DNA from 3 places in the Klebsiella sp. NPDC088457 genome. Region 1 is predicted to be linked to each of the others. Evidence: predicted binding sites of a transcription regulator. Region 1 holds the regulator's gene; each other region holds the start of a gene.
What was found. Region 1 encodes PurR, which represses purine synthesis genes. Its sites were predicted from a motif close to CANGCAAACGTTTGCNTG; they were not measured.
Positions count from the first base shown of each region.

Region 1 (9,738 bases):
TATTAACTTTCCGGGTTTTTATGCTTTAGAATCGTTGGGTTTTGTCATTCACCGTCAGGTATGGCCACATATCTGTCATTAATCAGGGGATTGCTCAGTGGCGCGGCTAAACAAAATCGCGATATCGCTCTGTGCATTACTGTTTGCATCTATCTCATTTACACCACTGGCGCATGCTTCAGGGCATACGCACACCTCCGCTACGCCAAAAGGACATCAGGCGAAAGGCACCACCGAACGTAAAAAGAAAGCCAGCGGTCAGAAAACAAAATCCACAGCCAAAACCTCAAGTAAACAAGCCGCTACGGCCTCCCGCACCCGACACCCCACCCGCACGACCGCATCCAGCCAAACGGCGCTGAACCGTCAGGCCGCCGGCGGTACGAAAAAATGCGTCCTGCGTAAAGGCTATAAAAAGCAGTGTGCGAAGCCGCTCAAATCGGGCGCCGAGTCGGCCCAGGTGATGGCCAGCGTCCAGACGCAGTGCGTGGCGCGTAAAGGATACAAAAAGCGCTGTAAAACCGTTACCGTGACCGAAGAACAGCCGCTGACGCTGGCGGATGCGCATAAGGCCCGCGTGCAAAAAGCGCAGAGCACGGCGATGTCGAAGCTGATGGATCAGATTGGCAAACCGTATCGCTGGGGCGGAACCTCGCCGCGAACCGGCTTCGATTGCAGCGGCCTGGTGTACTACGCCTATAAAGATCTGGTGAAAATTCGCATCCCGCGCACGGCTAATGAAATGTATCACCTGCGCGATGCCCGCCCGGTGGATCGCGGCGAACTGCAAAGCGGCGATCTCGTCTTCTTTCGCACCCGTGGCCGCGGCACCGCTGACCACGTTGGCGTCTACGTCGGCAACGGCAAATTTATTCAGTCGCCGCGCACCGGTCGCGATATTCAGATAACCTCGTTAAGCGAAGATTACTGGGTTCGCCACTATGTCGGCGCCCGCCGCGTGATGACGCCGAAAACCATTCGCTAAGCCTCTCCTGCCGCGCCTGCGGCAGGCTATCTGGCGCGAACCCGCCGCCGGCAAAACAGACCGCTCCTGAAAAAAAGCTATATTTCACCGCCGTTAAGCGATGTACGCGCCGCAGATGCCCTTCCTTCCAGCGCGACCTGCCTCTGGTTTCCTCCATCTGACCTGTTCAATATAACCTTTATCGGAGTAAGGCTTTTCACTACCATCGGCAAGTGTTAGCATCCTTGTCACAATAAAAAGCTGTCGCACTCGCCGCGGCGAAGCGCAGTACACGCTGTATCCGGATGGTCATACATCCTTTAAATGTGAGAAGAAAACAAGAAGTTATAAGGAGAGTAACAATGTCGTTCGAATTACCTGCATTACCATATGCAAAAGACGCCCTCGCGCCGCACATTTCCGCCGAAACCCTGGAATACCACTATGGTAAACATCACCAGGCCTATGTCACTAACCTCAATAACCTGATCAAAGGCACCGCGTTTGAAGGCCAATCTTTAGAACAGATCGTGCGTACTTCAGAAGGTGGCGTCTTTAACAACGCCGCTCAGGTCTGGAACCACACGTTTTACTGGAACTGCCTAGCGCCGAATGCCGGCGGTGAGCCGGAAGGTGAACTGGCGGCAGCCATTGCCAAATCTTTCGGCAGCTTTGCCGATTTCAAAGCGCAATTTAGCGATGCGGCAGCGAAGAACTTTGGCGCCGGCTGGACATGGCTGGTAAAAAATGCCGATGGCAGCCTGAGTATTGTCTCCACCAGCAATGCGGGCACGCCGCTGACTGGCGAGGCTACGCCGCTGCTGACCGTGGATGTCTGGGAACACGCTTATTACATCGACTACCGTAACGCCCGCCCAGAGTATCTGGCGCACTTCTGGGCGCTGGTAAACTGGACGTTTGTGGCGGCCAATCTGGCGGCATAAATCGCCTACGCAGAAGGGTTGCCCCTTCTGCGTATCCCCGGTTACTGCCCGGCAAACGCCTCTTCAGGCTGCGAGCGGCCGCCGAACAGCACCAGCAGCAGCGCCACGCCGGCAATAATCGCCCCCATCACCGGGACAAAGGCATAGCCCAGCCCACCGGAAATCACCGCCCCACCGGCAGCCGCGCCCAGCGCATTGCCGAGGTTAAACGCCCCGATATTCACCGAAGAAGAGAGCCCCGGCGCTTCATGAGCGACGCGCATCACGCGCATTTGCAGCGGCGGTACCACGGCAAAGGTCGCCGCTCCCCACACCACCATGCTAATCGCCGCCCCCACCTGGGTTTGCGCCAGCAGCGGAATCGCCAGCATGATAACCATCAGCAGCAGCAGAAAGCCTTTCAGCGTGCCGGAAACGGAACGGTCGGCAAACTTACCGCCCAGGTAGTTGCCCAGCGAGAAGCCGACGCCAATCAGCACCAGCATCGCGGTGACGAACAGCGGCGACGCATGCGTAATGGTATGCAGCACCGGCGAAATATAGGTATAGAGGGTAAACATGGCCCCGGCCCCCAGCACCGTGGTCAGCAGCGCGGAAAGCACCTGCGGACGCATCAGCACGGTGAGCTCCTGTTTAACATTCGGCCGCTCGCCGGCGCTGCCTTTTGGCAGAGAGAACCACAGGCTGGCCATCGCCACCAGACCGAGGCCCGCGGTAGCGAGAAACGACATCCGCCAGCCGATGGTTTCACCCAGCCAGGTTGCCGCCGGAACGCCGCCAATATTGGCGATGGTCAACCCCATAAACATCGTCGCCACCGCGCTGGCCTGCTTGTGTTTTGGCACTACGCTCGCCGCAACCACCGACCCCAGGCCAAAGAAAGCGCCGTGATTAAGGCTGGTGATAATGCGCGAGATCAGCAAGGTCGTGTAATCCGGCGCCATTGAGGAGAGGACGTTGCCGAGAGTAAAGATCGCCATCAGGAAAATCAGCGCATTTCTGCGCGCGCGATGGGAGAGCAGTAAGGTCATCAGCGGCGCGCCGACCATCACGCCAATCGCATACGCGCTGATCAGCATTCCCGCAGCCGGAATAGAGACGTCGACACCTTTGGCAATGACCGGCAGCAGCCCCATCGGGGAAAACTCCGTCGTACCAATACCAAACGCGCCGATCGCCAGCGCTAACAGGGGAAAGTTGATTTTCATTCAATGACTCCAGCAGACCGTCCTCAGCGACGGCATCTCATCAGAAGTCAAAAGCATGACATCAATCACAGAAAAACAAAAGTAAACGGAATGGCAAAAGATTTTTGCAAAATTGATAATAATGGCGGGACGTTGGGGGAAAGAGCGCTCTCCCCCGGCAAAATCAGTGCAGTACCGCCGTCAGCCCGGCGGCAACAATGAGACCCAGAACAATAATCGTTGTGGTCAGCGAAAACTTCAAATCTGTATCCATCAATTTTTCCCCCTGTTATCCCCACATGAAAAGTGAGCTTGCTCATTTTTGCACAATATAGCGTAAAAATCTTCTGAGATTTAGGGTGATGCACATTTTTGCTCTTCCCCTTTGCCGCAAGATCGGACAAAATCCCACGCTAATTTGAAAGCGTATCGGCCATTGACCCCTTCCTGTCGTTCTGTGTCGTTTTCCCGACGTGATGCAATGTTGAACATTGTACTCAGGGTGTGTATAGGCAAACGTTTACGTACCGATAATCAGACGATCAGGTCAAGGTCTGGAGTGAGAAGTAATGGCAACAATTAAAGATGTAGCGAAGCGCGCAAACGTTTCCACTACAACAGTTTCACATGTGATTAACAAAACCCGCTTCGTTGCTGAAGAAACCCGCAACGCGGTCTGGGCGGCGATCAAAGAGCTGCACTACTCCCCCAGTGCGGTTGCGCGCAGTCTGAAGGTTAATCACACCAAATCTATCGGCCTGCTGGCCACCAGCAGCGAAGCGGCCTATTTCGCTGAGATTATCGAAGCCGTAGAGAAAAGCTGCTTCCAGAAAGGCTATACCCTGATTCTGGGCAATGCGTGGAACGATCTTGAAAAGCAGCAGGCCTACCTGTCGATGATGGCGCAAAAGCGCGTCGACGGCCTGCTGGTGATGTGCTCGGAATACCCGGAATCGGTATTGAGCATGCTGGAAGAGTACCGCCACATTCCGATGGTGGTGATGGACTGGGGTGAAGCGAAGGCCGACTTTACCGATTCGGTCATCGATAACGCCTTCGAGGGCGGCTATATGGCTGGCCGCTACCTGGTCGAACGCGGCCACCGTGAAATTGGCGTGATCCCCGGCCCGCTGGAGCGTAATACCGGTGCCGGACGGCTGGCCGGCTTTATGCAAGCCATGAAAGAAGCGCAGATTTCCGTTCCGGAAAGCTGGATTGTTCAGGGAGATTTCGAACCGGAATCCGGCTACCGGGCGATGCAGCAGATCCTCAGCCAGCAGCACCGTCCGACGGCGGTATTCTGCGGCGGCGACATCATGGCGATGGGCGCCATCTGCGCGGCGGACGAAATGGGCCTGCGCGTGCCGCAGGATATTTCGCTGATCGGGTATGATAACGTGCGCAACGCCCGCTATTTCAGCCCGGCATTGACCACCATTCATCAGCCGAAAGATTCTCTCGGCGAAGCCGCCTTCAACATGCTGATGGATCGTATCGTCAACAAGCGCGAAGAGTCGCAGTCGATCGAGGTTCACCCGCGTCTGGTGGAACGCCGCTCGGTCGTTGACGGCCCGTTCGTCGACTACCGCCGCTAACCTTCCCCACGGCGCCGGTTACTCCGGCGCCCGCAGCCACTCGCGGTTCAACGTTTCACTGTCGCCCAGATAATCCAGCAGCCACGCGAGCGCCGGCGAAGTATCGCTTTGCTGCCAGGTCAGGCAGCACGCCGCGTCCGGGAACGGATTTTCCAGCGCCAGCGCGGTCCATTCGCCGCGGTCGATCCACGGACGGGCAAAGTGCGTCGGCACCATCCCGACGCAGAGTCCCGCCGACAGGCAGGTCGCCGACGATTCCCAGTCGGGTACCACCACCCTTTTCTGATTGTCCAGTAGCCAGGTTGTGCGTTTCGGCAACGAGCGGGAGGTATCTTCCCTCACCAGCGACGGCCAGTTGCGCAACATATCATCGCTCAACGGGCCCGTCATCTGCGCCAGCGGATGATGGCTCGCCACCACGCAGTGCCAGCTTAGCATCCCCATATCGCGAAAGGCGTAGCGCCCGCCCACCGGAATCGAGCGGGTCGCACCAATCGCCAGTTCCACGCGTCCGTCGGCCAGCGCGTCCCAGACGCCGTTAAACACCTCCTGAAAAACAATCAGTTCGACATCGGGAAAGTGGCGATAAAAATCGACGATCATCTGCCGCATACGCGCCGGTTTAACAATGTCATCGACGGCGATCGACAGCTGCCCGCGCCAGCCGTTGGCAATCTGCTGACACTGCTGGCGGGTGATCTGCATTTTTTTGATAACAGAACGCCCTTCCTGTAAAAACCAGATCCCGGCCGGGGTGAGTTCAACATCGCGATGGCGACGTTCGAAAAGGGGAACCTTCAGCCACTCTTCGAGCTGGCGTACGGTGTAGCTGACTGCTGAAGGTACGCGATGCAGCTCCTGCGCCGCTGCGCTAAAGCTACCGTTGCGGGCAACAGCATCAACGACTTCGAGTGAGTATTCGGACCACATATTCTGCCTGCAAAATTTTTGAATGCATGTAGCAAATATTAGCGTTTCACAAGCCATTATGCACTCCCTACACTCTGCGGCATCAGACCGCATCTATAAGAGAATGTTATGCAACAACCTGGGAAAGGATTTTTAGTGTGGCTGGCGGGACTCAGCGTGCTGGGTTTCCTCGCCACCGATATGTACCTGCCGGCTTTTTCAGCTATTCAACAAGATCTGAATACCTCAGCGGCATCGGTGAGCGCCAGCTTGAGCTTATTCCTCGCCGGCTTCGCCCACGGCCAGCTGTTCTGGGGGCCGGTTTCCGACCGCTACGGCCGCAAACCGGTTCTGCTGTCCGGGCTGGCGATTTTCGCTATCAGCTGCCTCGGGATGCTGTGGGTGCGTGACGCCACGCTGATGCTGGTCCTGCGCTTTATTCAGGCCATCGGCGTCTGCGCGGCGGCGGTGACCTGGCAGGCGATGGTGACCGACTATTACCCTGCCCAGCGCACTAACCGCATTTTTGCCACCATTATGCCGCTGGTGGGCTTATCTCCGGCGCTGGCGCCGCTGCTCGGCAGCTGGTTACTCACGCACCTCGAATGGCAGGCGATTTTCGCCACCCTGTTCGCTATCGCGGTGCTGCTGATGCTGCCGGCCCTGCGGCTTAAACCGGCGAACAGGCAGCCCGGCGCCACTGCGCAAAAGCTGCCCTTCCTTGCCCTGCTGCGCTCCCGCGAGTACAGCGGTAATGTACTGATTTACGCCGCCTGCTCCGCCAGCTTTTTCGCCTGGCTGACCGGCTCACCGTTTATTCTGCACGAGATGGGCTATGGCCCCACCGCCATTGGCCTGAGCTATGTCCCGCAGACCATCGCCTTTTTAGTTGGCGGCTATGGCTGTCGCGCGGCGCTACAAAAATGGCAGGGAAATCAGCTGCTCCCGTGGCTGCTGGTGATTTTCGCCGTCAGCGTCGCGGCCACCTGGCTGGTTGGCCGACTGGCGGATGTATCAATTGTTGCGTTGATGGTGCCCTTCTGCGTCATGGCGATTGTTAACGGCGGTATTTACCCGATCGTCGTCGCCCAAGCGCTGAAGCCGTTCCCGCAGGCCACCGGCCGCGCCGCGGCGCTGCAGAACACCCTGCAGCTCGGCCTGTGCTTCCTGACCAGTTTGCTGGTTTCCGCGCTGATCGCCACTCCGCTGCTGACCACCACCAGCGTGATGCTGGTCTCGATTGCGCTGGCCGGGATTGGATACCTCATGCAGCGTCATACCGCCTGCCTGACGACGGAGTCGTCGCATGCATAGAATTATTTCACTGATGTTATCGTACAGTAATTAGCCTGCTAATATATTTTTATTGAAAGCCCGATATTAGCGGCCTATACTGGATCCGGCATCACATAAATAGAAAGTTTATTGCACTTAACGGGGGCAGGATGCATCCCGTTTCACCATGGAAGGCCTTTCGGCAAGGGTTATCACCCTTCCTCTGTTCTACGTCGGATAGCAGCTTCACGGATATTCCGTGAGATTTCTCACAAAGCCAAAAAAGCGTCTACGCTGTTTTAAGGTTCTGATCACTTGGGCGTGATGGAGAAGCTATGAGTTCATCGTGTATAGAAGAAGTAAGCGTACCAAACGACGACTGGTACCGAATTGCAGCCGAGTTGCTCGGTCGCGCGGGCATTGAAATTAATGGGCCCGCCCCCTCCGATCTCCGGATTAAAAACCCGCTCTTTTTTAAACGTGTTTTACAGGAAGGGTCTCTGGGGTTAGGTGAAAGTTATATGGACGGCTGGTGGGATTGCGAACGGCTGGATATATTCTTCCATAAAGTGCTTCGCGCCGGACTGGAAAGTCAGCTTCCTCACCATCTGAAAGACACGCTGCGTATCGCGAGCGCACGCCTGTTCAATCTACAAAGTAAAAAACGTGCGTGGATCGTCGGCAAAGAGCACTACGATCTTGGCAACGATCTTTTCAGCCGCATGCTCGACCCCTATATGCAATATTCCTGTGCTTACTGGAAAGATGCGCAAACGCTGGAACAAGCTCAGCAGGCAAAACTCGATCTTATTTGCCGCAAGCTGGAGCTGGAGCCAGGCATGCGGGTGCTGGATATTGGCTGCGGCTGGGGCGGCCTGGCTTATTACATGGCCAAAAATTACCAGGTTAGCGTGGTCGGCGTCACCATTTCTGCAGAACAGCAAAAAATGGCGCAACAGCGCTGCGAAGGGCTAGACGTCACTATTTTGCTGCAGGACTATCGCGACTTAGATGATAGTTTTGACCGTATTGTTTCCGTCGGGATGTTTGAACACGTCGGCCCTAAAAACTATGACACCTACTTTTCGGTGGTCGACCGCAACCTGAGCGCCGATGGCCGTTTCTTACTGCACACCATTGGTTCGAAAAAAACGGACCACAACGTCGATCCATGGATTAATAAATATATCTTCCCTAACGGCTGCTTACCGTCGGTGCGCCAGATTGCGCAGGCCAGCGAATCGCATTTCGTGATGGAGGACTGGCACAACATCGGGGCCGATTACGACACGACGCTGATGGCCTGGTATGAGCGTTTTCTGGCCAGCTGGCCGGAAATCGCCGATAACTACTCGGAACGTTTTAAACGCATGTTCAGTTACTACCTGAATGCCTGCGCAGGCGCTTTTCGTGCGCGGGATATTCAGCTCTGGCAGGTGGTCTTTTCCCGCGGCGCCGAAAATGGACTCCGCGTCGCTCGGTAAAAAAATCCCCCGGTAATACGGGGGATTTTTCTTTTATGCTGCTATGCTGCCGTTAATTCTGCGTTACTCTTCGCTGATTTTTTGCGCCGCTTCTTTCGCCGCCAGCACCCGCTCGACGGTATCCACCACCGCCTGAGTCTGCGGGTCGATCTCGATATTCACCCGGTCGCCGAGTTTTTTCGCCCCCAGCGTCGTGCGCTGGAGCGTTTCCGGGATCAGATGTACGCAGAAACGCGTCGGAGTGACTTCACCTACCGTCAGGCTAATTCCGTCGACGCCAATAAAGCCTTTATACAGAATATATTTCATCAGGGTCGGATCCTGGACCTTAAACCAGATCTGCCGGTTATTTTCCGAGGTCAGGATCTTGACGACTTCCGCGGTGGTCATAATATGCCCGGACATCAGGTGCCCACCGATTTCATCGCTGAACTTGGCCGCGCGCTCCACGTTGACCACGTCGCCTTCCTGCACCGCACCGAGGTTAGTAATACGCAGCGTCTCTTTCATCAGATCAAAACTGATGCGCGGTCCGTCAATTTCGGTAACCGTCAGACAACAGCCATTGTGCGCCACCGATGCCCCGGTTTCGAGGCCTGCGAGCATATGCTCCGGCAGCTCCACCACATGGGTGCGAAAATTGGGTTTTTCATCAATGGACACCACTTTAGCGGTCCCCTGCACAATGCCAGTAAACATGCTTTGCTCCTGTAGACTTTCGTGACGGTATCATTACCGTTATACCTGCCTGGAACAATAACAGCTGGTAAAAAAGGTTGCCAGCGCGCATCGTGCCCCTACCATTTTTTCACTGGCTTAATGGCGTATCCTCGCTACAATAGTCTGGCAAATCCCTCTGCTCTTTCTTCTTGCTGCCATCTAAGGCGGCTTTTTTAGTCGCAAAATAACAACAATATAAAAGGTGTTCACGTGCAGAAGTATTTTATTGAAGCGCGTCAGTTATTAGCCCTGGCAATTCCGGTGATCCTTGCTCAGGTCGCCCAAACATCAATGGGCTTTGTCGATACCGTAATGGCGGGAGGCTATAGCGCCACCGACATGGCGGCCGTGGCCATTGGCACCTCTATCTGGCTGCCCGCCATTCTCTTTGGCCACGGCCTGCTGCTGGCCCTGACCCCGGTTATCGCCCAGCTGAACGGCTCCGGGCGCCGCGATCGTATTGCCCATCAGGTGCGTCAGGGGTTCTGGCTGGCGGGGTTCGTCTCCCTGCTGGTGATGGTGGTGCTGTGGAATGCCGGCTATATCATCAGTTCGATGCATAATATCGACCTGGCGCTGGCGGAAAAAGCCGTGGGCTATCTGCGGGCGCTGCTGTGGGGCGCGCCGGGCTATCTTTTCTTCCAGGTCGCGCGTAACCAG
Region 1 covers NZ_JBJDNH010000003.1:4,586-14,323, forward strand. Annotated here, with positions in the region: gene ACI2JR_RS03115 (C40 family peptidase) at 98-985, shown strand; gene sodB (superoxide dismutase [Fe]) at 1,327-1,908, shown strand; gene ACI2JR_RS03125 (MFS transporter) at 1,950-3,116, opposite strand; gene ACI2JR_RS03130 (cytochrome bd-I oxidase subunit CydH) at 3,280-3,369, opposite strand; gene purR (HTH-type transcriptional repressor PurR) at 3,665-4,690, shown strand; gene punR (DNA-binding transcriptional activator PunR) at 4,709-5,620, opposite strand; gene punC (purine nucleoside transporter PunC) at 5,729-6,913, shown strand; gene cfa (cyclopropane fatty acyl phospholipid synthase) at 7,210-8,358, shown strand; gene ACI2JR_RS03155 (riboflavin synthase subunit alpha) at 8,422-9,057, opposite strand; gene mdtK (MdtK family multidrug efflux MATE transporter) at 9,289-9,738, shown strand, end outside.

Region 2 (9,738 bases), on a different contig from region 1:
TGCCCTTCGCCGTGGGAAACGGCAATCGGCATCATCGAGCCGGCCATGCCCTGCAGCAGCAGAGACGGGCTTTGCGTCACTTCGACCAGGCTGAAGCGCGCTTCAAAGCGGTCGGAATAGTTACGCACAAAGCGCGGCCACAGGTCGCTTCCCGGGATGAGCTCACGCAGGTTGGACATCATCTGGCAACCATTACACACGCCCAGCGCCAGAGTCTGCGGACGGTGGAAGAAGGTGGCAAACTCATCACGCACGCGCTCGTTGAACAGAATGGATTTCGCCCAGCCTTCGCCGGCGCCTAACACGTCGCCATACGAGAAGCCGCCGCAGGCCACCAGCGCCTGGAAATCGGCCAGTCCGGTGCGGCCCGCCAGCAGGTCGCTCATGTGTACGTCGATGGCATCAAAGCCCGCGCGGTGGAAAGCGGCCGCCATTTCGACATGCGAGTTAACGCCCTGCTCACGCAGCACCGCCACCTTCGGACGGGCGCCGGTGGCGATATACGGCGCGGCAATATCGTCGTTGATGTCGAAAGAGAGCTTAACGTTGAGGCCCGGATCGTTATCGCGGCTTTTCGCATCGTGTTCGCTGTCGGCACACTCCGGGTTATCGCGCAGACGCTGCATCTGCCAGGTAGTTTCTGCCCACCAGACGCGCAGCGTAGTGCGGCTTTCACTGAATAGCGGATGGCCATCGGCGGTGATAACAAAACGGTCGCCTGCGGTCGCCTGGCCCAGATAATGAACGCAATCCGCCAGACCGTGCGAGGCCAGCAGCGCTTCGACCGCCTCGCGATCCGCCGCCCGAACCTGAATGACCGCCCCCAGCTCTTCGTTAAACAGCGCCGCCAGACGATCGTCGCCCAGCGCGGCGATATCTGCCGTCAGGCCGCAGTGACCGGTAAAGGCCATCTCGGCCAGCGTCACCAGCAAACCACCGTCGGAACGGTCGTGGTAAGCCAGCAGCTGACGTTCTGCCACCAGGGCCTGCATCGCATCCCAGAAGCCCTTCAGCTGCGCCACATCGCGCACGTCAGCCGGGGCATCGCCCAGCTGGCGGTAGACCTGCGCCAGGGCGGTAGCGCCAAGCGCGTTACGACCTTTACCCAGATCAATCAGCAACAGGGCGTTATCTTCGGTGGAGAGCTGCGGAGTCACGGTGCGACGCACATCTTCCACGCGAGCAAAAGCGGAAATCACCAGCGACAGCGGGGAAGTCATCTCGCGCTGCTCGCTGCCTTCCTGCCAGCGGGTTTTCATCGACATCGAATCTTTACCCACCGGAATGGTCAGCCCCAGGGCCGGACACAGCTCCTCACCCACCGCTTTCACCGCTTCATACAGACCGGCATCTTCACCCGGGTGACCGGCAGCCGCCATCCAGTTAGCGGAGAGCTTCACGCGATTTAAAGCGCCAATTTGCGTTGCCGCCACGTTGGTCAGCGCTTCGCCGACCGCCAGGCGGGCGGAAGCGGCAAAGTCCAGCAGGGCGACCGGCGCACGTTCACCTATCGCCATCGCTTCGCCGTAGTAGCTGTCGAGGCTGGCGGTAGTCACCGCGCAGTTCGCCACCGGGATCTGCCATGGGCCCACCATCTGATCGCGCGCCACCATCCCGGTCACGGTGCGGTCGCCAATGGTGACGAGGAAGGTTTTCTCCGCCACGGCCGGTAAATGCAGGACGCGATTGACAGCATCCGCAAGCGTGATCTCCTGCCGGTCCAGCGCTTCGCCTTTAACTTTCAGGGTCTGCACGTCACGGGTCATTTTCGGCGTTTTACCCAGCAGCACATCCAGCGGCAGATCGATCGGCTGGTCGTTGAAATGGGCATCGCTCATGCTCAGATGCAGCGCTTCAGTGGCTTCACCGATCACCGCGTACGGCGCACGCTCGCGACGACACAGCTCATCAAACAGCGGCAGCTGTTCTGGCGCCACCGCCAGCACATAGCGTTCCTGCGATTCGTTACACCAGATTTCCAGCGGGCTCATCCCCGGCTCATCGCTCAGGATATCGCGCAGCTGGAACTTGCCGCCGCGGCCGCCGTCGCTGACCAGCTCCGGCATGGCGTTGGACAGGCCGCCGGCGCCGACGTCGTGGATAAACAGAATCGGGTTCTCATCGCCCAGCTGCCAGCAGCGGTCGATCACCTCCTGGCAGCGACGTTCCATTTCCGGGTTGTCGCGCTGGACCGAGGCAAAATCGAGATCGGCGTCAGACTGACCGGAGGCCATAGAGGAGGCCGCCCCGCCGCCCAGGCCGATATTCATCGCCGGGCCGCCAAGGACAATCAGCTTCGCTCCAACGCTGATCTCGCCTTTCTGCACGTGCTCGCCGCGGATGTTGCCGATGCCGCCCGCCAGCATGATCGGTTTGTGGTACCCGCGCAGCTCTTCGCCGTTGTGGCTGGTGACTTTTTCTTCATAGGTACGGAAGTAGCCGTTCAGCGCCGGACGACCAAATTCGTTGTTAAACGCAGCGCCCCCCAGCGGGCCTTCGGTCATAATATCCAGAGCGGTAACGATACGATCCGGTTTGCCGAAATCCTCTTCCCACGGCTGTTCAAAGCCCGGGATACGCAGGTTAGAGACCGAGAAACCAACCAGCCCCGCCTTCGGTTTCGCCCCACGGCCGGTTGCGCCTTCATCGCGGATCTCGCCGCCGGAACCGGTCGCCGCGCCCGGCCACGGAGAAATGGCCGTCGGGTGGTTGTGGGTTTCCACTTTCATCAGGATGTGCGCCGCTTCCTGGTGGTAGTCATAACGCCCTTGTTCACGATCGGCAAAGAAGCGCCCCACCCGGGAGCCTTCCATCACCGCGGCGTTATCTTTATAGGCGGACAGGACGTAATCCGGCGTCTTTTCGAAAGTGTTTTTGATCATCTTAAACAGCGACTTCGGCTGCTGTTCGCCATCGATGACCCAATCGGCGTTAAAAATTTTGTGACGGCAGTGCTCAGAGTTCGCCTGGGCAAACATATACAGCTCAATGTCGTTCGGATTGCGGCCGAGCTTTTTAAATGCGTCCTGCAGATAGTCGATTTCGTCATCCGCCAGCGCCAGCCCCAGACGGAGGTTAGCGTCTATCAGCGCCTGACGGCCCTGACTCAGCAGATCGACGCTGGTTACCGGCGTCGGTTGATGCTGAGCGAACAGCTTCTCGCCCTCTTCCAGGGTAGCAAATACGCTTTCCATCATCCGGTCGTGGAGTTCGCTCGCGACCACGGCCCATTGCTCTTCGCTCAGGGTACCTGCTTCAACGTAGTACGCTACGCCGCGCTCCAGGCGCACCACCTGTGCGAGGCCGCAGTTATGCGCGATATCGGTAGCTTTAGAAGACCAGGGGGAGATGGTGCCAGGGCGGGGGGTGACGAGCAGTAATTTACCGGTTGGGGTATGGCTGTTTAAATTGGGGCCATACTTGAGCAGTCGCACCAGCCTCTCACGTTCGTCAGCGCTGAGCGGCGCGTTCAGATCGGCAAAATGAACATACTCTGCATATAGTGTGCTAACCGGCAGGTTGGCCGCCTGGAAACGTGCCAGCAGTTTGTTAATACGAAATGCCGACAGTGCAGGTGAACCACGCAAAATTTCCATCATAAGTCTCTCGTCTTCGCAGCTTTCAATATGAGCCAGGGGGGAAACGGGCGCCATTATAGTGAATCCTGCGCCGCGACGAAACCGTTTGCGTGGAAATAAAATCATTCCCTGGCTTTATCATTTAATGTGACCTGCCTCGCGAATAAGTTGCCAACTGGCGCATTCTTAAGCAAAATGCCGCTCATTCATCGACTGTCTTTTTACTTTTCCGCTCATAGCCTGCTGAGGAACACAGAGCTGCAGAAGATTAACTCTCTGAAAAAATTAAAGATTAATTATCTGCTCATCGGCATTGTGACCCTGTTGCTGGCGGCCGCCCTGTGGCCGTCGATCCCGTGGTCCGGCAAACCCGAGAACCGGGTGGCGGGGATAATGGCGCGCGGCGAGCTGCGCATCAGTACCATCAATTCGCCGCTAACCTTTGCGAGCATCAATGACAACACCTACGGGCTGGATTACGAACTGGCAAAACAGTTTGCCGACTACCTCGGGGTGAAGCTGAAAGTGACCGTCCGGCAGAATATCAGCCAGCTATTTGACGACCTCAATGACGGCGACGCCGATATGCTGGCCGCCGGGTTGGTCTACAACTCAGAGCGGGTGAAAAACTATCAGCCCGGGCCGAGCTACTATTCGGTATCGCAGCAGCTGGTCTACCGGGTTGGCGGCCTGCGGCCGCGTAGCCTCGCCAACCTCACGGCACAACAGCTGCTGATCGCCCCGGGTCATGTGGCGATAAATGACCTGCAGGCCCTGAAAAGCAATAAATATCCGGACCTCGACTGGCGCGTTGATGAGAAACGCGGGACAACGGCGCTGATGCAGGCGGTGATTGATGGCGAGCTGGATTACACCATTGCCGACTCGGTGGCGGTGAGTCTGTTCCAGCGTGTGCATCCGGAGCTGGCGGTAGCGCTGGATATCAGCGATGAGCAGCCGGTCACCTGGTTTAGCGCCAGGAGCGAGGACAATTCGCTGTCCGCGGCGATGCTTGATTTCTTCAACACGATGAATGAGGACGGCACGCTGGCGCGACTGGAAGAAAAGTACCTCGGTCACGGCAACGATTTCGATTATGTCGATACGCGGACTTTCCTGCGTGCCGTCGAAAACGTCCTGCCGGACCTGCAGCCGATGTTTGAGAAATACGCCCGGCAGATCGACTGGCGCCTGCTGGCAGCGATTTCATGGCAGGAATCACACTGGGATCCGCAGGCGACCTCGCCGACCGGGGTCCGCGGGATGATGATGCTCACCAGAAACACCGCTCAGAGTCTGGGATTGACCGACCGGACCGATGCCGAGCAAAGCCTCAGCGGCGGCATGCGCTACCTGCAGGATATGATGAGCAAGATACCAGACTCGGTGCCCAAAGATGAACGCATCTGGTTTGCGCTGGCGGCTTACAATATGGGTTACGCCCATATCCTTGACGCAATCACCCTGACGAAAAAACAGAAGGGCAACCCCGACAGCTGGGCGGACGTCAAGCAGCGCCTGCCGCTATTAAGCCAGAAGCCTTATTACAGCAGGCTGAAATATGGCTACGCCCGCGGTCATGAGGCCTATGCTTACGTCGAGAATATCCGCAAATACCACATCAGCCTGGTGGGCTATCTGTCCGAGAAAGAGAAAAAGGATGAGCAGCGGCTGGCGATTGCCGGCGACTATCCGGCGGTGATGCCGGAAGAACTCGATAAAGAAGAACGCCCGGCGCCCTTTTTCCAGTTTCGCGCGGAAACCTTAGTCGACAACGCCAGATTCAAAATCCCGGGACTGGGGCACTAGGCCTCCCCGCCCTGACGCATCTTTTTCTGCGCCTTTTTCTCTTCGCGCCGCCAGCGAAAAAAATCACTGAGCATACCTGAGCACGACGCCGCCAGGATACCTTCGCTGATCGCCACCCGATGGTTCATCCCGGGATGGTGCAGGACATCGATCAGCGAACCGGCCGCGCCGGTTTTTGCGTCCCGGGCGCCAAATACCAGCCGTGAAATCCGGCTATGGACCATCGCGCCAGCGCACATCACGCACGGTTCGAGGGTGACATACAGCGTCGCGTCGATCAGACGGTAGTTTTGCAGCACCAGCCCCCCCTGACGCAGCGCCATGATCTCGGCATGCGCCGTTGGGTCATGCCGCCCGATAGGACGGTTCCAACCTTCGCCGATAACCTGGTTGTTGTGCACCAGCACGGCGCCCACCGGCACTTCGCCCTCTTCCCAGGCGCGTTTCGCCAGCGTCAACGCGTGACGCATCCAGTATTCATCGTTCAGTTCATGGTCAGACAAAGCGGGTACTCCTGCGGAAAAAGCGGGGCGCATTATACATGGCCGATCGCCAGGACACACTATTCTAACTGGTGAAGATCGCCCTGCAGCGTGACCCGCCAGCGGTGCTGGCAAAAACAGAGCAGCGGATTATCCTGCTCGCTGTCGCTATAGCCGCTGTACAGCTGTAGCGGCGCGCCGATTTTTTGCTCCAGCTGGGCGACTTTCTCATGGCCAAGGCAGCGTAACGTCAGGCCCCAGCCGCCGCAGCGGCGCTCCATCCGGCTGGCGATCACATTCACCCGCGGCAGCCAGGCGGTATCAAAATAGACCTGTTCAACCAGCGATTGCGGTGACCCGGTAATCAGCCAGACGTCGGCGTCGCTGCTGGTCAGATAGTCCGTGAGCCGGGCCTGCACCACCGGAAAGGCCGTCACATGCTGGCGAAACCAGCTGACAAAATCGGCCTCAAGGCGCTTGAGCGTGGCCTCGCGGTGCCCGAACGTCGCCGCCCACAGCAGCAGGCTCATCGGCCAGCGCGCCGCCCGGCCGTGCAATAATAGCCCCGCCAGAATCAGCGGCAGTAACGGGATCGCCAGCAGCAGGTTCAGCGGCTGATGACGCAGGACATAGCGTAAGAAACTGCCGAACATATCCTGCTGGTGCAAAGTCCCATCGAGATCAAAAAAGACCACTCGCCGTATGCTGCTATTCAAACCTGACCTCTTTTTTACCGGTAATCGAATCTGGTGCCGATAGCTTAACAGTCTTGCGCCAGGAATATTAAAAACATCCGCCGACGTTAAGCCTGGGTTTAGGTCGTTCGCTGCCGCCAATAAATCTCGCCGGTAGAATTTTTAATTCGCAGTAATCCTCTTATAATCGAATACAATATTCTTTCAGCAGAGGGCGAAAGTTGTCCTGAGGAAAACCGATGAACTGTTTAATCCGCATTCGCCAGCGTTACCCGTCGCTGGCGGCAAGCGATAAGAAGCTGGCAGACTTTATTCTGGCCCAGCCGGACCAGACCCGCCACCTCAGTTCACAGCAGCTGGCGGGTGAGGCTGGCGTCAGCCAGTCCAGCGTCGTGAAATTCGCGCAGAAGATGGGATTTAAAGGGTTCCCGGCGCTGAAGCTGGCATTAAGCGAAGCGCTGGCCAGCGCGCCCGATCCGCAGTCGGTCCCGGTGCATAACCAGATCCGCGGCGACGATCCGCTGCGCCTGGTCGGCGAGAAGCTGATAAAGGATAACGTGGCGGCGATGCACGCCTCGCTGGATGTCAACAGCGAAGAGAAGCTGCTTGAAGCCGTTGCCCTCCTGCGCAACGCCCGACGGGTGATCGTTACCGGCATCGGCGCGTCGGGCCTGGTGGCGCGCAATTTCAGCTGGAAGCTGATGAAAATCGGGATTAACGCCGTCTCTGAACAGGATATGCATGCCCTGCTCGCCACCGTGCAGGCGATGTCGTCTGACGATCTGCTGCTGGCAATTTCTTATTCCGGCGAACGCCGTGAAATCAACATGGCCGCCGGGGAAGCGCTACGCGTCGGCTGCCGGATCCTGGCGATCACCGGTTTCACCCCCAACGCCCTGCAACAGCAGGCCACGCAGTGTCTGTATACTATTGCCGAAGAGCAAGCGACCCGCAGCGCCGCGATCTCCTCCACCAGCGCGCAGATGATGCTTACCGATCTGCTGTTTATGGCGCTGGTTCAGCAGGATCTGGAACATGCGCCGGATCGGATCCGCCACAGCGAGGCGCTGGTGAAAAAACTGGTGTGAGCAGAAAATGGGCGTATAATGCCCGCCCTGTTTGTGTTGTTTCTGAGAATTTCCTGATGGCGCTGTTAATCACCAAAAAATGTATCAACTGCGATATGTGCGAGCCGGAATGCCCGAACGAGGCGATTTCGATGGGTGATAGCATTTACGAAATTAACAGCGACCGCTGCACGGAGTGCGTGGGCCATTATGAGACCCCGACCTGCCAGAAAGTGTGCCCGATCCCGAATACGATTCTGAAAGACCCGGCACACGTCGAAAATGAAGAGCAGCTGTGGGACAAGTTTGTCTTAATGCACCACGCGGATAAAATCTAAAACCGCGGCCGGGGCACTTTAACTCTCAACAATCACCGTCGCACAGGCGTAATGGCGCTCATCGGCCAGCGTCACGTGAATGCTACTGACCCCCAGACGCTCCGCCAGATTCTTAGCCTCGCCCCATAAACGTAGCTTAGGCTTCCCCAGTTCATCGTTGTAAACTTCAAACTGATTAAAAGCCAATCCGTTACGGATACCGGTCCCCAGGGCTTTCGCCGCCGCCTCTTTCACCGCAAAGCGCTTGGCCAGAAAACGGACCGGCTGCTGGTGCTGTTGCCATATCGCCCACTCGCTGTCACTGAGTACGCGCCGGGCGAGACGATCGCCGCTCCGGGCGATCACCGCTTCAATACGGGTAATTTCTACAATATCGGTGCCCAGCCCCAGAATAGCCATTACCCGCGGGCTTCCTGCATCAGCCGTTTCATCTCCGCCACCGCCTCTTTCAGGCCGCTCATCACCGCACGGCCAATAATCGCGTGGCCAATGTTCAGCTCGTGCATTTCCGGGATCCGGGCGATCGCCTGCACGTTATGGTAGGTCAGGCCGTGGCCGGCATTAACCTTCAGACCAAGGCTCGCGGCATAGGTTGCCGCCGTCGCGATACGCTCAAGCTCTTTTGCCTGCCGGGCGTCGGTTTCGGCATCCGCGTAGCAACCGGTATGGATTTCGATATACGGCGCGCCGACGTCCGCCGCCGCTTTAATTTGCTCAGCATCGGCATCAATGAACAGCGAGACCAGAATACCGGCATCGGCAAGACGCGTGCAGGCATCGCGCATTTTCTCGCGCTGGCCGGCGACGTCCAGGCCACCTTCCGTCGTCACTTCCTGGCGTTTTTCCGGCACCAGGCAGCAGAAATGCGGTTTAGTTTCGCAGGCGATGGTCAGCATCTCTTCGGTGACCGCCATCTCCAGATTCATTCGGGTGTCGAGCGTCTGGCGCAGGATGCGGACATCACGGTCGGTTATATGGCGACGGTCTTCGCGCAGATGAACGGTAATGCCATCAGCGCCGGCCTGCTCGGCGATAAAGGCCGCCTGAACCGGATCCGGATAGGCGGTGCCACGCGCGTTACGCAGCGTCGCGATATGGTCAATATTGACCCCTAACAGTAATTCAGCCATGACAATCCTCATTGATCGTTATTCGTTTTATCTGCTCGCGCCGCTCGTGCGGGCATAAACTGGCGAAACAGCTCCCGACTCTTGAGCGGTTTACCGCCAAGATACGGCTTCAGGGCGATACGGGTAAAGCGCTTTGCGGCACGCAGCGCATCGCTATCCGGGAATTCACGGTTAGCCAGCGCTTTCAAATGGTGCCCGGTAAAGGTGTTGTTATCAATAACCACGCTGGCGATAAAGCCTTTTTCTTCACGATAGCGATAGGTCATGGTGTCATCCACCGCTTCGCCGCTGCCGGCACAGTGGAGAAAGTCGACGCCATAACCCAGGTGCCCCAACAGCGCCAGTTCAAAACGACGTAGGGCCGGTTCCGGCGTCCCGCTTGCGCCCGCCAGCGCCTGCAGACAATGCAGGTAATCGAAAAACAGTTCAGAGAAGCGCGTCTCATGTTCCAGCACACGTGACAGCAGCTCATTGACATACAGGCCGCTGTAAAGCGTGATGCCGCTGAGCGGAAGGGCTAACGAGACGGCTTCGGCGCTGCGTAGCGTTTTGACTTCGCCACGACCGCCAAAGCGGAGAAGTAAGGGGGTAAAAGGCTGGAGTGCGCCTTTGAGGTTGGAGCGTCTGGAACGGGCGCCT
Region 2 covers NZ_JBJDNH010000016.1:26,023-35,760, reverse strand. Annotated here, with positions in the region: gene purL (phosphoribosylformylglycinamidine synthase) at 1-3,599, opposite strand, end outside; gene mltF (membrane-bound lytic murein transglycosylase MltF) at 3,774-5,387, shown strand; gene tadA (tRNA adenosine(34) deaminase TadA) at 5,384-5,890, opposite strand; gene yfhb (phosphatidylglycerophosphatase C) at 5,950-6,585, opposite strand; gene ACI2JR_RS12170 (MurR/RpiR family transcriptional regulator) at 6,804-7,652, shown strand; gene ACI2JR_RS12165 (YfhL family 4Fe-4S dicluster ferredoxin) at 7,709-7,969, shown strand; gene acpS (holo-ACP synthase) at 7,988-8,368, opposite strand; gene pdxJ (pyridoxine 5'-phosphate synthase) at 8,368-9,099, opposite strand; gene recO (DNA repair protein RecO) at 9,108-9,738, opposite strand, start outside.
Region 2: a site for PurR is predicted at 3,674-3,691, ahead of purL (phosphoribosylformylglycinamidine synthase). Genes of this name have one in related genera too.

Region 3 (9,738 bases), on a different contig from region 1:
TGATTCGTTTTATTAACGATATCCTGCTTTCCGCTCCGTCCATCGTGGTGGGTCTGTTCGTCTACACCATTGTGGTGGCGCAGATGCAGCACTTTTCCGGCTGGGCTGGGGTCATCGCGCTGGCGCTGCTGCAGGTCCCGATCGTCATTCGCACCACGGAAAATATGCTGAAACTGGTGCCGGACAGCCTGCGTGAAGCGGCCTATGCGCTGGGGACGCCGAAGTGGAAGATGATTTCCGCGATCACCCTGAAGGCCTCGGTTTCCGGGATCATGACGGGGATTCTGCTGGCCATCGCCCGTATCGCCGGGGAAACGGCGCCGCTGCTGTTCACCGCGCTCTCCAACCAGTTCTGGAGCACCGATATGATGCAGCCGATCGCCAACCTGCCGGTGACCATTTTCAAATTTGCCATGAGTCCGTTCGCGGAGTGGCAGCAACTGGCATGGGCCGGGGTATTGCTTATCACCCTGTGCGTATTGCTGCTGAACATTCTGGCGCGCGTGGTTTTCGCGAAGAATAAACACGGTTAATTTTTGCGGCGCGGCGAAATGCGGCGCCGAATGAGGAAGAGATTGATGAGTATGGCGAATGCGACCCCGGGTAAACTTTCAGTTCGTAACCTGAACTTCTACTACGGAAAATTCCATGCCCTGAAAAACATCAACCTGGATATCACCAAAAACCAGGTTACAGCGTTTATCGGCCCGTCAGGTTGCGGTAAATCGACCCTGCTGCGTACGTTTAACAAAATGTTTGAACTGTACCCGGAGCAGCGTGCGGAAGGCGAAATTCTGCTGGATGGCGACAACATTCTGACCAACACCCAGGATATCGCCCTGCTGCGGGCGAAAGTCGGCATGGTCTTCCAGAAGCCGACGCCGTTCCCGATGTCGATTTATGACAATATCGCCTTCGGCGTTCGCCTGTTTGAAAAGCTGTCGCGCGCCGATATGGATGAGCGCGTCCAGTGGGCGTTGACCAAAGCCGCATTATGGAACGAAACCAAAGATAAACTGCATCAGAGTGGATATTCTCTCTCCGGCGGGCAGCAGCAGCGTCTGTGCATCGCGCGCGGTATCGCGATTCGCCCGGAAGTGCTGTTACTGGATGAACCGTGTTCCGCGCTGGATCCGATCTCAACCGGGCGTATTGAAGAGCTGATCACCGAACTGAAGCAGGATTACACCGTCGTTATTGTTACCCACAACATGCAGCAGGCTGCGCGTTGTTCAGACCATACGGCATTTATGTACCTTGGCGAGCTGATTGAATTCAGTAACACGGACGATCTGTTTACCAAGCCCGCGAAGAAGCAAACTGAAGATTATATTACTGGCCGCTACGGTTGATTGCCCTTCTGCTTTCACAGGCTCTAACCAGTTGGGCATTCAGGAGACACCATGGACAACCTAAATCTTAATAAACACATTTCCGGCCAGTTCAATGCAGAACTGGAGTATATCCGCACCCAGGTGTTGACCATGGGTGGGCTGGTGGAACAGCAGCTTTCTGATGCCATCACCGCGATGCACAATCAGGACAGCGATCTGGCAAAACGCGTGATCGAGGGTGATAAGCAGGTCAACATGATGGAAGTTGCCATTGATGAAGCCTGTGTACGCATTATTGCCAAGCGTCAGCCTACCGCCAGCGACCTGCGTTTAGTGATGGCGATTATCAAAACCATCGCGGAACTGGAACGTATTGGCGACGTCGCGGATAAAATTTGCCGTACCGCGCTGGAGAAATTTTCCCAGCAGCATCAGCCGCTGCTGGTCAGCCTGGAATCGCTGGGGCGTCATACCGTGCAGATGCTGCATGACGTACTGGACGCGTTCGCCCGCATGGATCTGGACGAAGCGGTGCGTATCTATCGCGAAGATAAGAAAGTCGATCAGGAATATGAGGGCATCGTACGTCAGCTGATGACCTATATGATGGAAGATTCACGCACCATTCCCAGCGTGCTGACCGCCCTGTTCTGCGCCCGGTCTATTGAGCGGATCGGCGACCGTTGCCAGAACATCTGCGAATACATCTTCTACTTTGTGAAGGGACAGGATTTTCGCCACGTGGGCGGCGACGAGCTGGATAAGCTGCTGGCGGGTAAAGACCCGAAAGAGTAATCACCACGGCTCCCCGGTTGCGCTACGCTTACCGGGGCTACGGAGGCGCGGGTCGCCCGGACAAGGCGCGGATCGCTGCCATCCGGGGCTCCGGCAATTATCGCGTGATGTTCCAGCCGCGCGCTTTCCACAGCGCCGGCAGCTGCGCTAAATCGGTAAACGTCGTCACTTTCGGATGAACGATCGGTTTGTTATGCGGATCGGCGCAGAAGTAGAAAACCTCCATCCCGGCATCGATTCCTGACTGCGCGCCCGCGCTGGAATCATCCACCAGAATGCAGTTTCCGACGTTAACGTCCATCGCTTTCGCCGCATGGAACATCAGCGCCGGATCGGGCTTCCAGCGTTGGATATCGTAACCGCTGTACAGTCGGTCGGGAAAATGGCGCAACATGCCGGTTCGACCGAGCGAGTGCTGCATTTTGCTCACCGGGCCGTTCGAAACCACGCACATCGGCACGGTTACCGCATCCAGCAGCGTTTCGGCACCGGCGATCGCTTCCAGTTCTGAATCAAACAGGCGCGCGACTTCGGCACGGTAGAGCGGTTCGAGCTCAGGTTTTTGCAGGTCGACGCCGTACTCTTCATTGATGGTGTCGATGATTTCGTAGAGCTTTACCCCTTTGAAACGCTTAAATATCTCTTCTAAATCCAGGGTAATACCGAACGCTTTGAACATGTGAACATAGGCGCGGGAACAGATCACTTCGCTGTCGACCAGCGTGCCGTCACAGTCGAAAAATAGAGCTTCTATTTGGGACATGCCGTTTCCATTTTAATCAGTTTAACGTTTTCGTCATGTATATTGCCGGGACGCAATCGTTGCCGTATAAGCAAATTCAATGAAAAAAATTACCATACAACTGCACCTGGTGTCGCATTTTGGTATAGGATAGCGGCGAAATTTCCCTCCTTTGTTCGGAAACCGATAATGAGTCAACAACAAACCAGCCAGTCTTCTGGCCAGGGTCTGCTGGAGCGCGTGTTCAAACTCCGTGAACACGGCACGACGGCACGCACCGAAGCGATCGCAGGTTTCACCACCTTTCTGACGATGGTCTACATTGTTTTCGTTAACCCACAAATACTTGGCGTGGCGGGTATGGATACCAGCGCTGTGTTTGTGACGACCTGTCTGATCGCCGCCTTCGGTAGTATTCTGATGGGGCTGTTCGCAAACCTGCCGGTCGCGCTGGCGCCGGCAATGGGCCTGAATGCTTTCTTCGCTTTTGTCGTCGTCCAGGCGATGGGCCTGTCGTGGCAGGTGGGGATGGGCGCCATTTTCTGGGGCGCCGTTGGCCTGCTGCTGCTGACCATTTTCCGCGTGCGTTACTGGATGATCGCCAATATTCCGCTCAGCCTGCGCGTGGGGATCACCAGCGGTATCGGTCTGTTCATCGGTATGATGGGGCTGAAAAATGCCGGCGTGATTGTCGCGAATCAGGACACCCTGGTGAGTATCGGCAATCTGACCTCTCACAGCGTCCTGCTGGGGATCCTCGGCTTCTTTATTATTGCTATTCTGGCCTCCCGTAACATTCATGCGGCGGTGCTGGTTTCTATCGTGGTGACGACACTGCTGGGCTGGATACTGGGTGATGTTCACTACGCCGGGATTGTTTCCGCGCCGCCGAGCATTACTTCGGTTATTGGCCACGTTGATTTGGCTGGCTCGTTTAATCTCGGTCTGGCGGGGGTTATCTTCTCCTTTATGCTGGTGAACCTGTTCGACTCTTCCGGCACCCTGATTGGCGTGACCGATAAAGCCGGCCTTGCCGATGAGAAGGGTAAATTCCCACGGATGAAGCAGGCGCTGTTTGTCGACAGCATCTCATCGGTGGCTGGTTCCTTTATCGGTACCTCTTCCGTCACCGCTTATATCGAATCCTCCTCCGGCGTCTCGGTGGGCGGGCGTACCGGCCTGACGGCGGTAGTCGTTGGTATTCTGTTCCTGCTGGTGATTTTCCTGTCGCCGCTGGCGGGTATGGTACCGGCGTATGCCGCAGCAGGTGCGCTGATCTACGTGGGCGTGCTGATGACATCGAGCCTGTCGCGCGTGAAGTGGGACGATCTGACGGAAGCGGTGCCGGCGTTTATTACCGCGGTGATGATGCCGTTTAGCTTCTCGATTACCGAAGGGATTGCGTTAGGCTTTATCTCTTACTGCGTGATGAAGATCGGTACCGGCCGCCTGCGCGACCTTAGCCCGTGCGTAATTATCGTCTCGCTGCTGTTCGTGCTGAAAATCGTGTTTATTGACGCACATTAACGCTCGCGCATCATAATGAAAAAGCCCGGCAGCGCTGCCGGGCTTTTTTTATATTTAACGGACGCGTTGAATATACTCGCCAAATGCGGTTAGCTGGCCGCGCAGATGGTCGAGGGTGCTCTGATCGACCACTTCACCCGACTGCGGATCGACTTTGTTCTGAATTACGCCGCCCATAAACTCAGGTTTGTTCATCACCATCGCATCAAGGAACACCAGTATCTGTCGCAGGTGATACTGGCAGCGTGCGCCGCCGATAGCGCCCATCGAGCTGGTTTGAATCAGTACCGGTTTCCCGGCCAGCGGTTGTTCAGGCAGGCGCGACAGCCAGTCAATCGCGTTTTTCAGGCCGCCAGGCACGGAATAGTTATATTCGGGCGTCACGATGACGACGCCGTCCGCTTCGCGAATCTGTTGTGCAATATCCTGCACGCCTTGCGGGAAACCTTCTTCCTGCTGAACATCCGCGTCATACAACGGAATGTCGCCAATCGACGGCAGTGCGGAGATTTCCATGCCCGCCGGCGCGATACCTGGCAGGGTACGTGCGACCATGCCATTAAAAGACCCCTTGCGCAGACTTCCGAGTAACGTAACAACTTTCAACGTATCAGACATGATTGCTCCTTTGCATCATGATGGCCGGACTGACCGGTCAGTTGAGGGAGAAGGCTTTTTCTGCAGGCAGACTGGTAAAACGTATCAGACGGGCAGAGGCTTCTTTCGCGCGCCGCTGTGCGTCCGGCAGACTACGCCAGCCGTCCTGATGGGTGTATTCCCAGACTTTAAGCTGGCCGATAGCGGGCGTCGCGGCGATGGACCACACCAGCACCGTTTCGGCGTCGCAGAGGGCTTCAACAGGCTGTATGTTGGTGGTTCGCAGCCGGCCCGCGCCGGGCAACAGCTGCAGGCGTACGGAAGATTCGCCGGTCAGCTTCAGCACGCTGCGACGCAGCGCCACCAGCTGGGCGCGCGCTTCGTCCGGATCGTGCTGGATGTTAATCCATAAATTCTCATTGCTGTTGAAAACATAGCGGTTGGCATCGTGCAGAGGATGAATGCCGTGCGAGGCGTGCTGAAGTTCCATATCCAGTCCGCAATCGCCTTCCGTCGTCAACGTGACGCCGACAATGTTTCCGGCATAGGAAATAGAAAATCGGGGGAGATGGGGGTCGCGAAAGACCGGCCTGCCGTGGTCATCGCTGATGATTTCGGGAAGCTCGCTAATGCCATACAGCATGAACACCAGTTCGGCGAGCAGTGAACGTGATGCGCGATAGCGGGCCTGCTGGTACTCTGGCAGGCGCTGTGCGGCTTGATGACAGGCCGCCGACAGGCGTGTCGATAGCGGCTCCCGGGTGTTGAGTATCCCTCTTGCAAAATGCGTTGCCATTCGTCGCTCCGTGATTAATGGTCTGAGATAAAATAGAGGCGGCTATTATCACCTGGTATTGATAGGTTTTAATGCGGAAATCACCCCTTGAAAAGGGTATTTGCGCGAATTTTACAAATTATTGCGCGATTGGCAGACGCTGATGAGGAAAAGCGCGTTAGAGCGGGTCCCTGTAGAGCCGCTTGAGGGTTTCTCTGAGCCAGACCAGCTTGGGGTTGTCGCTATTGCGTTTGTGCCACAGCAAGGTGAAGGGCACCCGCGTTTTTTCCAGCAGTAGCGGCTCCAGCGGTAGCGGGCGTGAAACCAGCGGTAAATGGTGCTGCTGGTTATAGTGATGGCAATAGCGCGGCGCGGTGGCCAGCATAGTGTGATTCGGCTGGGCGGCCATAAACAGCGATTGTTCGAACCCCGGTAGGGTTAACGCGACGGTGCGCTTGTGTCCCTGTTCGTGCAGAACATCATCCAGCGCCCAGGTATCGCTTTGTTCCCAGCTGATATTGATATGCGGGTAGCGTAAAAAAGTCGCCAGATTCCACTCCTCATCGAGCGCCGGGTGATCCGCCCGCAGCCATACCTGAGGCAGATCGGTAAACAGGACTTCAAAATCGATATACCACGGCAGCTGGCTCAGCTGTTCCCGCGAACGCGGATGCGTTTCCCGTCCGCAAAAGCCGATATCAACCTCACCGCGAATAATGGCGTCCAGCGAGTCGTAATCCCAGTTGCGCAGGCGGATCAGCGCCTGGGGATAGCGCTGGTAGATTTGCTGCGACAGGGAATTGAACAGGATCATCAGCAGCGGCGTTTCCGCCGCCAGTTCGAACTTCAGACCGCTCGGCATGATGTGGTGGGGTTTATCGAGGATCTGGTTGCCCATCTGCATCCAGTCCGTCAGATCCTGCTCCATGCGGGTCATCAATGGCGTCGGCGACAGACCGAGCGGCGTTTTAACGAATAGCGGATCGTCAAACCAGGCGCGTAGTTTAGCTAATGATTTACTCACCGCCGACGGCGAAACGTTCATACGTTTCGCCGTGCGGGTGACGCTGAGCTCCTGGGTCAGAAGCTGCAGACAGAGTAATAAATTAAGATCGAGACTCGACAGGGATTTCTTCATTATGTTGCGCAGCCCGGACAGAGGAAGCGGCCAGAATCAGAACAATGCTCACTATGCTACAGCCAATGAGAATCCCGATCAGCATATTCATCGCACTTAACCCGATGATGGCGGCCAGCCAAATCCACAGCGAAGAGCCGCAAACCTGAGCAATGCCCAGTACCGAGCTGGCAACCCCCGCCCGCAGGGTAAAGGGCCCCAGGGCCTGGCTCATCGCGACGCCGAAGCCCACTGAGAAGCCGGCGCAAATTAGCGCCAGACCCAGCAGGGTGACCGTCTGGCTGGTGGCAAGGCTGAGCAAAGTCCCGGCCGTAAAGAACATGACCTGTGACGTCAGCATCAACGTACGCGGTTTAAACAGGGTGAGCGCAAAGGGCGTTGAAAACGACACCGTCATGCTGACCAGCGCCATTAAGGCCATCGCCATCGAGTATTGTCCGCGATCGAACCCCATCTCTTCCATCATCAATACCGGGGAGACGTTAACGTAGGTCAGAATCGCCGTCACGCTGAGGGTGGTAATGACGATGCGGCTGAGGAAAAAGCGGTTCAGCAGTGATTCCGTGGCATTTTTCTGCCCGGCGGGAGTATGCGAAGGGGCTGCCGGCCGCGTTTCCCGCAGCATAAAGACCGAGAGCAGGCCGACCATCACCCCCATGCCGGTCATGGTGTAGAACAGGCTCTGCCACGGGTATTTCAGCATAATCAGGTGACCCAGAACGGGAGCGAGGACCGGGATAATGCAGGTGATGCCGTTCAACAGCGACAGCACCCTGGCGCGCCGGCGATCGTCGAGGGTATCGCGCAGCACGGCGAAAGCGACGACGTAGCAGCTCCCCGCGCCGATGCCCTGGATAAAACGCCCGACCAGGAAGAGATCGCTGCTCTGCGCGTGGGCGCAGAGCAGCGAAGCCAGAATAAATGTCGTCGCACCGAAAATGGCCACCGGTTTACGCCCGGACCTGTCGGCAATTCTGCCGGCAAACAGCATTGCGGCGGCCATGCCCGCAAGGTAAACCGAGAACGCAATATGCAGCTGCGCTTCGCTGGCGCCGAGCTCCTGCGCAATCCGCGGCAGACCCACCAGATACATATCGATGCCGGATGGATAGAGTAAAACCAGCGCAAAACTGCAGATAAGAAAGCGTGCCATAAGACCCCCGCGAGAATAGAGGCGTACAGAGTAATGGCTATTGCGCGGCAGCACGAGTTGCCATTTGGACAATAATGATTTCCTGAAAGGAAAAACACTCCGCGGGTTTACAGCCGCTTGCCCTACGACCAGACTCTGGCCATTCCTTCGCTGGCCGGGCGCACCGGGGTAAAACCAAACTTCGCGTACAGCTCGGGGACGTCGGCGATCAGCGTGACATAGGCGCCCTGGCAGGCGTTAGCGTCCAGCCAGCTGACGATCTTTTCCATGATGACTCTTCCCAGCCCTTTCCCCTGGTGCGCAGGATCGACCGCTACGTCGACGATGTCGAAATTCACCGCGCCATCGCCAACGATACGTCCCATGCCCACGGGAACGCCTTGCCAGAGGATATGCACGCCATAGCAGCTTCTCGGCAGCCCTGCTTTCACGCCCTCCAGCGGGCGCGGCGACATGCCGGCGATAAGGCGTAAACGGCAAAAATCATCAGCTGACGGAACGGAATCAATCACGGTGTAATCGGGGCTCATGGCGGTATCCGGTAACAAGGAGTTAACGCCATTTAATGATGCTGCGTTCGCGGATGCAACGGCGCGTCGTCGGTAGCGTGACACGGTGAGAGAAAAACATCTGTTGCAGAAACTAAAAAACCCGCATTAACAGCGTGTTAATGCGGGTTAGTTAATACTCACCACTATCGTGTCGATAGGGATTATTTACCGATACAGAAGCTGGAGAAAATGCGCCCGAGCAGGTCATCAGAGGTAAACTCGCCGGTGATTTCGCTCAGCGCCTGTTGCGCGAGCCGCAGCTCTTCCGCCAGCAGCTCGCCGGCCCAGGCGCCAAGCAGCTGCGCTTTGCCCTGCTGCAGATGACTGGCGGCCTCTGACAGCGCCTGCAGGTGGCGACGACGGGCGAGGAAACCGCCTTCCATGTTGGTCTCGAAGCCCATGCTCTGCTTGAGATGGTTGCGCAGGACATCGACACCCTCACCGGTACGCGCCGACAGACGAATCAGTGAGTGGCCATTCACTTCACTGAGGCCCAGCGTTTCGCCGGTGACGTCGGCTTTGTTACGTACTACGGTAATCGGCAGTTTCGCCGGTAAACGCTCGATAAAGTCCGGCCAGATTTCCGCCGGATCGACGGCGCGGGTGGTCGTGCCGTCCACCATGAACAGTACCCGGTCGGCCTGCGCGATCTCCTGCCAGGCGCGTTCAATGCCAATGCGCTCAACCTCGTCGTTAGCATCGCGCAGACCGGCGGTATCGATGATATGCAGCGGCATACCGTCGATATGGATATGCTCGCGCAGCACGTCGCGGGTGGTTCCGGCAATATCGGTCACGATCGCGGCTTCGCGCCCGGCCAGCGCGTTCAGCAGGCTCGATTTCCCGGCGTTCGGGCGACCGGCGATAACCACTTTCATCCCTTCACGCAGCAGGCTGCCCTGACGGGCTTCGGCGCGAACGGCATCAAGATCGGTAATTACGCCATTGAGCTGAGCTTCGATTTTACCGTCGGAGAGGAAGTCTATTTCCTCATCCGGGAAATCGATAGCGGCTTCGACATAGATACGTAGATGGGTCAGCGCTTCCACCAGATGGTTCACCCGGGCAGAAAAAGCGCCCTGCAGCGAGTTCAGCGCCGAGCGTGCGGCCTGTTCGGAGCTGGCGT
Region 3 covers NZ_JBJDNH010000042.1:4,778-14,515, reverse strand. Annotated here, with positions in the region: gene pstA (phosphate ABC transporter permease PstA) at 1-533, shown strand, start outside; gene pstB (phosphate ABC transporter ATP-binding protein PstB) at 579-1,352, shown strand; gene phoU (phosphate signaling complex protein PhoU) at 1,404-2,129, shown strand; gene yieH (6-phosphogluconate phosphatase) at 2,227-2,892, opposite strand; gene ACI2JR_RS22110 (NCS2 family permease) at 3,061-4,398, shown strand; gene ACI2JR_RS22105 (NADPH-dependent FMN reductase) at 4,453-5,016, opposite strand; gene ACI2JR_RS22100 (4'-phosphopantetheinyl transferase family protein) at 5,054-5,638, opposite strand; gene yidZ (HTH-type transcriptional regulator YidZ) at 5,949-6,908, opposite strand; gene ACI2JR_RS22090 (MFS transporter) at 6,877-8,061, opposite strand; gene ACI2JR_RS22085 (GNAT family N-acetyltransferase) at 8,184-8,591, opposite strand; gene mnmE (tRNA uridine-5-carboxymethylaminomethyl(34) synthesis GTPase MnmE) at 8,774-9,738, opposite strand, start outside.
Region 3: a site for PurR is predicted at 2,910-2,927, ahead of ACI2JR_RS22110 (NCS2 family permease). Genes of this name have one in related genera too.